DNA from 2 places in the Pseudohongiella sp. SYSU M77423 genome. Region 2 is predicted to be linked to the other one. Evidence: predicted binding sites of a transcription regulator. Region 2 holds the regulator's gene; the other holds the start of a gene.
What was found. Region 2 encodes FliA, which starts transcription of late flagellar genes. Its sites were predicted from a motif close to CTAAAGTTTNNNNNNNNNNNGCCGNTAA; they were not measured.

Region 1 (4,503 bases), on a different contig from region 2:
TGCTGAAGTCGTTTGACCAGTTGCTGAATCTCCTTGGTCGATTCAGAGCTGCGTCGAGACAGCGACCGCACCTGATCTGCCACTACAGCAAAGCCGCGCCCGTGGTCTCCAGCGCGGGCTGCTTCGATGGCCGCATTCAGCGCCAGAAGGTTGGTCTGTTCGGCGATGTCCTTGATGATGTCTACCACTTTATCGATGTCGTTCGCCTGACTGGCAGTGTCGCCTACCGCTTTGCTGGTGATGTCGATATCGCTCTTCAGAGTGTTGATGCTGCTGCTGATACGCTGCACAGCGGAACCACTGTCGGCGGCGAGTTCATTGGCAGTATTGGCACCGTTAGCTGCATATTGAGCATACTGGGCTACCGTTGCAGTCGCAGTGCTCATCTCCTGCATGGCATCAATCATCTGTTGATTGACCGATGTCTGCCGCTCGGCGCCCTGTTCGACATCGGCAGCATTGCGCGTCAATGCCTCGCCCATCTGCTGAAGAGTCCTGAGTCGATCCTGTACATCAATGACCAGCGTTCGCAGTTGCCCCAGGAAGCGGTCGAAAGATTGTCCAGCTTCCGTGTCGTGATTGACCTTCAGGGTCAAGTCCATGCGATCGTCGTCGCGCGTCAGCTGTTCGCACGCTGAGGCCAGTGCCTGCCCTTCCGCGGCATCCGCCGCTGCCAGTTTGGCCAGGTAGAACAATGCTGCGGCCTCGACCAGTACATAGCCGGCATGAACAAATATCATGCTCCAGTGAGCATGTTCGGTCACCCAGACAGGGAAGCCGTTGATTTGCATGTAAAAGAACAGGAAGTGGTGTGCTGCGATCACAATTGTTGCGACGGCGATAGGCCGCCAGTCGCGATATGCAATCAGAAGCGCCAGTAACACGAAAATCGAGAAGTGCATCTCGATGGTTCCATGGCTCTGGTGAATGTGCAGTGCTGACATGACCATGAAGGCAGCAGCAATAAGGCTCGGTAAATGCCTCCCCAGCAGCTGCCCCTTCCAGGCGATGATGGTTGCAGTCAGAGTGCCACCACCCACCAACAGCGCTACCCCCCAGGTACCATGCCACGGTGCCAGCGCCAGTGCGTACAACTGGCAGCCGATCAGTACACCAATCATGATGCGGTTGGTCTTTTCGAGATACCAGTGACTGTTGTTACTGACTGCGGCGCCTGATGTATGTCTCGAGGCGGGAGTTGAGGAACGGTCAGACGGCGCGGCGGAAATGGGCGACGATAGTGATATAGCCATAATACTGATTCGCTTAATGATGAAGAATTAACTTGGACGAAAGACCTACTACTGCGATCGCACCGTGAATTGATACGCGATCCTTGTCGTTTCGGTTCATGGCGCAGTATTGTTATTTTCCTGTCACATGCTTGTGCTGAAATTGCCGGCCTGATCAAGTGATAAATAATGAATCTGGTGAATCACACAATGACCAACTCAAAATTCAATTCCAAGCGTGAGCGACCCAATACTGTTATCGGCTCGCGCCGCAATTTCCTTAGGGGTAGTGCCATGACAGCAGCCCTTGTGTCCTCTCCTTTAGTTCAGGCATTCCAGTCTTTGTCGACACGTCAGGTCTCTGCAGGCGGCCCCGCATCTCGACGCATGGACAGCCCTTATGGACCAATACGTCCGGTCAAGGATGAAGTGACGGGCCTGGAGCTGCTGCAGTTGCCGGAAGGTTTCTCCTACGCCAGTCTGTCCTGGGCGGGCGACGCCATGGCGGATGGCAACCCTGTACCGGCACGGCACGATGGCATGGGTGTAATTGCAGTTGATGATGACACCATCATTCTGGTGCGCAATCACGAGGTGGGCTCTGGTCGTCCGATATCAGCTGCCACCGTATATGATGAAGGTATGGTGTCGGAGAGCGCCCGCGCGGGTGGCGGCAATACCACGATTCATTTCTCGCGCAGCAACCGCCGGGAGATTCAGACGCTGCCAAGCCTGGGTGGCACCATGGTCAACTGTGCTGGCGGCGTCACGCCGTGGGGCACGTGGCTGAGCTGTGAAGAAACCATCCACGATGCCAGCGCGACTGGCGGCCGTCGTCATGGTTATGTGTTTGAGGTGCCGGCAGATCCGGCAGAAACGTCGGGCGTGCCTATCGTCGGCATGGGGCGTTTTGAGCATGAGGCGGTGGCTATTGATCCGGTAAGCAGCTACGCCTACCTGACCGAAGACAATCGCAATCAGTCCCCGATCTACCGCTATGTGCCAGACAATACCAGTCAACAGGCCGGGTCTCTGGAGCAGGGCGGGCGCCTGCAGGCTGCCCGCATCAAATCCATGCACGGCGCCGAATTGCTGGCCCCGGCAATGGGTGATGAATACGAGCTGGAGTGGGTCGACATCGCAGACCCGGATATGGACCCGCAAGGCGACACCAGTGGGCCCTGCCTGCAGGCTCGCGCGGCGGGTGCGTTCACGATAAGCCGTGGTGAGGGTATCTGGTACCACGAGGGCCTGATGTACATCGTCGACACCAGTGCTGGCGTCAATGACGCAGGGCGCGCGGGTTATGGTGAAGGTGCGGTGTGGATGCTGGATCCACACGAGAATCGAATGCGCTGCATCTTTGCCTCCACCGATGCCAATATGGCCAATAACCCGGACAACGTAACCGTCAGTCCCCGGGGCGGCATCCTGATGTGTGAGGATGGTGGCGGCGTCGAAGACGAGTTTGGACCCGGTGAACGCGTGATGGGGCTGACGCCGACCGGTGAGTCCTACGTTCTGGTCAAGAATAACGTTGTCCTGTCTGACACCGATATTACGGTGAGCGGCAAAATTACCGAACCGGGTGACTATCGACAGACCGAAATTGCCGGTGCCTGCTTCGATCCCTCAGGCGAGTTTCTGTTCATCAATGTGCAGAATCCAGGCATCACCTTTGCTATCTGGGGCCCGTGGGAGCGCGGCCCTGTCTGAAGCCTGGGCTGTCAGGGCAGTTAGCGATTACACCACCCATTTACTCCGGGTCGGCGTCAGCCTGCTCCTGGCGTCGGGTGCCAGCCAGTATGCCGGGCAGGGCATAGTTGCCCTCATGGCATGCGTACTCGTAAATGCGTTCACCCTCCGGTCGGGCGTAAAGCACCATCTCTGCCGTCCAGGGCGCCGTGTAGGCCACCGGGTCGTTCATGGTAAAGCTGTACACGATTTCCGTTTCAGAGACCATTCGCAGTCGCTCGGTCACTTCAAGGCCGGGCCCTGAGCCGTAGTGCGATTGCTGCGGATGCAGGTGGCGAGTGCTGATGACCAGCGTATCGTTGTCCCAGTAGCCCGTGGAGTCGCCCATCCATTTGTAGATCTCGGGCGGCTGGTGTTCATCGTTCAGGCGGATGATGCGCGCGTCGTGCATCATCTCCGCCATGATCACCACATAGTCCTCAGTCTGTATGATCTGATAGTTGTTGTTATAGATGATGGGCATCATGGGCGGGCCGGCGCTGGAATTGGATGTGCGGAAGTCATAGAACAACAGGCAGCGCTCACCGATTGTCGCCATTTCCGGACCCAGAAACGCCTCATCACCATGCTCGTCGCGCCAGCGCTCCATCATGTTCTGTTCGGGTGCGCCCTCACGAAAGGGTATCTGACCATCTGGCGGGTCGATGATCATTGATGTGCGATATTCCCCATCGATGTGCAGCACCTGGCTGCCACGATCCAGCCAGAACAGGTTATATGCCGCTGCGGTATTGCCGTCGCTGGGTGGTGGTCGGTCGGGGTCACTGGGAGCGTTGCCGCGTTCCTCTGCGGCCAGTGCGCGCTGCTGCAGTTCAATCGCCTCTTCTTCAGACATCGCCTGCCGCTCACCAAACCGCTCAGGTCGCTCCAGAGGCGTCTGTGTGGCATTGGTCCAGATACCCTGAAGGTCGGGTTTGCCCTCAGGCGTTCTGGGCAGCTCGGCGGCTACCGCCCCGAAAGTAAAGCTGGCCAGAATCGGGATCATGAAAAGTTTCATGGCTCGCTCCTGCGTTGTCGTTATTGTGCTTATAAGTTGCTTTATTGTCGTTGCTGCCGGCACCGACAGAGCGCTGCATGTGCCTAAGCTACCCCCCGGCGTGGTGGCATGCAAATAATTCTCATCTTTTTTACGAGCGCTATTGACAATCATTCTTATTTGCATTTAAGCTTGCATTCACTGGCCGAATCCACACTGCAACACCCGCCAGTAGTAAACCTGCTAACGAGACCTGCAAACGAGAAAAGCGCCCATGTACGTATGCATCTGCCAGCAAATCACTGATACTCAGATTCGCGAGTTCTGCAAAGGTCGTTCAGTTTCCATGAGCGAAGTACGTGCCGAGCTAGGTCTGGCCAGTGACTGCGGTCGTTGTGGCAAATTCGCTAAACAAATCATGGCAGAAGTCGCTCAACAGGTCGATACATCGTCCATTGCCTACGCCGCCTGACGCCATCGCGTCTGCAGGTGCCAATCGCAATCATTCTCTTTCTCTTTTTTCATTATTATCAATAACTT
Region 2 (4,503 bases):
TTTTCTTAGCCGCGCTGACAGCGCCAGATGGCACACCACCATGTGAACCTGAACCATGCAACTGGTCCAGAAGGGCTTCAAATTCTTCGTCGGTTATTTCATCGCCGCCACTGGCTGAGGCAGTCGCGCTCTGCTCTGTTTCTGCAGGCTCTAATGAGCTTTCGTCAGCCGATGGCTGGCTGGACGAGCCGACGGACTGCTTCGCGGTATCGGCCGGCTTCTCGGGAGATACTTCCTTTGCAGCTGAAGGCTCTGGCGTTTTGCCCTGCAACTGATCCAACAGTGCTTCAAATTCTTCTTCAGTGATTTCTTCGTCGTCGCTGGCACTGATGCTGCCTTCGGCGTCCGCCGCGATATCAGCAGAGTCGAGAGAGGCCAGCAGCTGGTCAAATTCCTCATCACTCATATCGTCCGTGCTTTCTTCAGCAACGGGTTCGGGATTGTCAGCCAGCGGCTCTGTGATATCTTCGCCGCTGGCCAGGGCCTGCAGTGCATCAAGCAAAGCCTGGGGGGCTGGATCAGGAGCCTGCCCCTCCTTGACCTGGGCAAACATGCCATTAACGGTGTCCAGCGCCTGCAGTACCACATCCATCAGCTCGGCCGTTACTTTGCGGTGACCGTTGCGCAGATTGTCAAACAGGTTTTCGGTGACATGGCAGCAATCCACCATGGCATTCAACTGAAGGAAGCCGGCGCCTCCTTTGACGGTGTGAAAACCGCGAAAAATGGCGTTCAACAGGTTCTTGTCATCCGGTTGTTTTTCCAACTGGACCAGCTGTTCAGAGAGCTGTTCGAGAATTTCTCCGGCTTCAACCAGAAAATCCTCAAGAATCTCTTCGTCGTCAAAAAAACTCATGTTGTCCACCTTTTCTACCTGAGCGTTATCAGCTGCCCGCTGTTGCGTTAGTCAAAAACCCAGGCTGGATAACAGATCGTCTACATCATCCTGACCCGAAACAACATCCTGACTGGTTTTTGTCTGCGGGCCTTCAGCACGCAGGCGCCGTTCAGCATCCTCTTTCGGATCGTTAACTTGCACCACTCGTTCAATCCCGGCTACTTCTTCAACACTGCTGGCCAGCTTGACCAGATTAACCAGGCTTTTTTCCACATCACTGACCAGACCGATGACGCGCTTGATCACCTGACCGCTAAGATCCTGAAATCCCTGTGCCATCAAAATGTCGGTCAGGTTGCCGTGCAGGCCACTGCCTTCCGAATTGACGCGTGACAGCAGGCCACTCACGTCTTCAAAAAGCTTTTTCTCATCATCGGAGCAAGAGCGAGAGGCGACGTACTGAGCCCAGCGATCACCAACCTCATTGCTCTGCTCCACCATGCTCTGAATAATCGGGATCGAGTCATCCACCCGATCCATGGTCTTGTTGGCGGCTTCTTCTGTCATCTTGATAACGTAGTTAAGCCGGCTTCGGGCGTCCGCCATCTCAGACAGTTCGTGTTCAACCTCGGCGCTGCCTGTCACGTTAATGCCAACGTGAAAGTCGCGGATGGCGTTGTGCAGGGCCCGGGTCAGGCGCCCCACTTCACGATAGAGCAACTCGTAGCGTTCCTGGTCTATCTCAGCCATTGACGGTCCCTCAGCTGGTGGCTTCAATGCGCTCAAAGATCTTTTCGATCTTCTCCTCCAGCGCAGCAGCCGTAAAAGGTTTAACTACGTAGCCATTGACCCCTGCCTGCGCAGCCGCAATGATCTGATCCCGTTTGGCCTCCGCGGTTACCATCAGCACAGGCAGTCCGCGCAGCTTCTCGCTGGCCCGCACAGCCTTCAGCAGATCGATTCCGGTCATGCCTGGCATGTTCCAGTCGGTAATCAGGAAGTCAAAACTTCCGTTTTCCAACATGGGCAGGGCGGAGTTGCCGTCATCAGCTTCGGCTGTATTGGTAAAACCAAGATCCCGCAACAGGTTTTTGATAATTCGACGCATTGTTGAGAAGTCATCAACAATGAGAATCTTCATGTTTTTGTCCAAAACCGCCTCCAGGTCATGAAATCTGTCCGGGGGCAACCTGAACAATATGGTTTCCCCTGGCAATGTTATCGCTTGGAAAGTGAAAAAATTTAGAGCGAACTGCTAAATAAGTGCAATTAATGCAATTTTAGCGGACGGAAGGGGCTCAACGCCATTCCTGAAGACGCGAACGAAGCCGCAGGGCGGCCTGGGAATGGATCTGGCTGACCCTGGATTCGCTGACACCCAGAACCTCGCCAATCTCCTTGAGATTCAGTTCTTCGTCATAATACAGGGCAAGGACCAGCTTTTCGCGCTCGGGCAGCCCATCTATGGCTTCGGACAGATGCTCACGGAAGTTATCCTCCTGCAGCTCTTCCGAGGGACCGGATACTTCACCCGAGGCTACTTCGATCGAGGAATCATCACCACCCTGCGTCAGATCATCAAAGCTGAACAGGCGGCTGCCACTGGCATCCTGTAGAATGGTGTAGTAGGTATCGAGATCGACACCCATTTCGGCAGCAATCTCATGATCTTTGGCGTCAGTGCCGGTGCGCGCCTCAATGGCCTTGACGGCTTCGGCTACCTGCCGGTTCTTGCGGTGTACAGACCGCGGTGCCCAGTCGCCGCGCCTGATTTCGTCCAGCATGGCACCGCGAATTCGAATGCCTGCATAGGTTTCAAAACTGGCTCCCTTGCTGACATCATACTTACGGGCAGCTTCCAGCAGGCCAATCATGCCTGACTGGATCAGATCGTCGAGCTGCACGCTGGATGGCATACGCATCAACAGATGGTGCGCAATCCGCTTCACCAGCGGCGCATGCTGTATGACCAGGTCGTCTGCCCCGGCTACTTGAACGTCCTGATAAAGTGTTGCACCCATATCTCAGGCCATGCCCTGTACAAGTCGTTCCACAAAAAATTCCAACTGACCAGTTGCCTCAGTTCGCACCGGCCAACCCAGCACTTCCGACGCCAGACGTCGGTATCCATCAGCCGCTCTGCCGCCCGGATAGCTCAAAAGCACTGGCTTCTGTCGCTGCACGGCCTTGCGTACTGTCTCATCAAAGGGGATGTCACCGGCATACCGCAGATTAACATCCAGAAACTTGCTGGTAACTGCCGCAAACCGATTGAACAGGTTGCGACCTTCCTGTGGCGATCTTGTCATATTCGCCAGAATCCGGAAATCGCGCAACTGGCAATCACGGTTCAGCAACTTGACCAGTGCGTAAGCGTCCGTCATCGACGAGGGCTCATCGCACACAACAACCAGCACTTCCTGCGCCGCGCGCACAAAACTGACCACGGAGTCAGAGATGCCAGCCGCCGTGTCGATGACCAGTACATCAAGCTCATCGGACAGATCGCTGAAGGCATGAATGATGCCCGCATGCTGATTGGCGCCCATATTGACCAGCGTCTGTACACCAGATGATGCCGGAATGATCTTGATGCCCTGCGTCTCGATCATGACATCGCGCAGATCACAGACTCCCGCCATGACCTCGGCAATGGTCTTGTCGGCCTTGACGCCCATCAGGATGTCAACGTTCGCCAGTCCCAGGTCGGCATCCATCAAAACCACACGTCTGCCAGCCTGGGCCATTGCCAGACTTAAATTCACCGAAATACTGGTTTTTCCGACACCGCCCTTGCCGCCGGTTACTGCCAGTACCTGTATGGGATGCATCCCTATAAATCTCCTACCTGATCAGCCCGTGCCCCTAAATCGCGGCACGTTTTGCTGCGGCCGCTCTGCTCGGCGGCTGGCTGCCAAAATTGTTCATGACGCGTGCGCGATCCACGGGCGTCGCGGCCTGAGCCCGACCCAGTGCCACCGCCCGTTTGACGAGCGCCTGCGCAGTCGCCACAGCCAGGTCATCGGGGATGGCCTGGCCAAATGTTTCGTATACTACTGGCACGGCGCGATCAATACACAGCGCCAACGCCTCGCCCATCACACAGGCTTCATCCAAGTGTGTCAGAATACACCCTGACACGCCTGCCGTCGAACAGGTTTTCCACGCCGCCTGCAGCACCTGGCCCTGAGCCGTGCAAGGCAGTACCACCCAGTTTTGAACCTGTGGCTGGTCAGCCAGCTCAGACAATTGTCGCTGCTGCTCCGGATGCCGCGATGGCAGACCTGCTGTATCGATCAAAACCAGACGCTTGTGGGCCAGACTCTGCAGCGTATCGCCCAGTGAATGCTGATTATCAACAATCCGTACCGTTACGCCAAGTATGCGACCCAGCGTGCGCAGTTGCTCGTGGGCAGCCAGTCGGAAGCTGTCCGTGGTAACCAGCGCAACCTCTTCCGGACCATTCGCCAGCACAAACCTGGTGGCAAGTTTGGCGATGGTGGTCGTTTTACCAGCGCCGGTCGGACCCAGGAAGGCAAAAATGCCGCCGGTGCTGACAGGATCGGCACTGTGTACCGGCGTCATTTTGACCAGCGCCGATAAGGTCTGGCGCCAGAGTTGATCCAGCGTGCGGGCCTGGCCTGCCAGATCCAGCAGCCGCTGAT

Region 1: a site for FliA is predicted at 1,489-1,516, ahead of QGM61_RS02020 (methyl-accepting chemotaxis protein). Genes of this name have one in related genera too.

What each region holds. Positions count from the first base shown of each region.
Region 1 covers NZ_JARYTH010000001.1:463,998-468,500, reverse strand. The annotation lists gene QGM61_RS02020 (methyl-accepting chemotaxis protein) at 1-1,253, opposite strand, end outside; gene QGM61_RS02015 (PhoX family protein) at 1,527-2,948, shown strand; gene QGM61_RS02010 (hypothetical protein) at 2,989-3,984, opposite strand; gene QGM61_RS02005 ((2Fe-2S)-binding protein) at 4,238-4,435, shown strand.
Region 2 covers NZ_JARYTH010000002.1:58,901-63,403, reverse strand. The annotation lists gene QGM61_RS04090 (chemotaxis protein CheA) at 1-856, opposite strand, end outside; gene QGM61_RS04085 (protein phosphatase CheZ) at 908-1,588, opposite strand; gene cheY (chemotaxis response regulator CheY) at 1,599-1,991, opposite strand; gene QGM61_RS04075 (RNA polymerase sigma factor FliA) at 2,137-2,859, opposite strand; gene QGM61_RS04070 (MinD/ParA family protein) at 2,863-3,675, opposite strand; gene flhF (flagellar biosynthesis protein FlhF) at 3,704-4,503, opposite strand, start outside.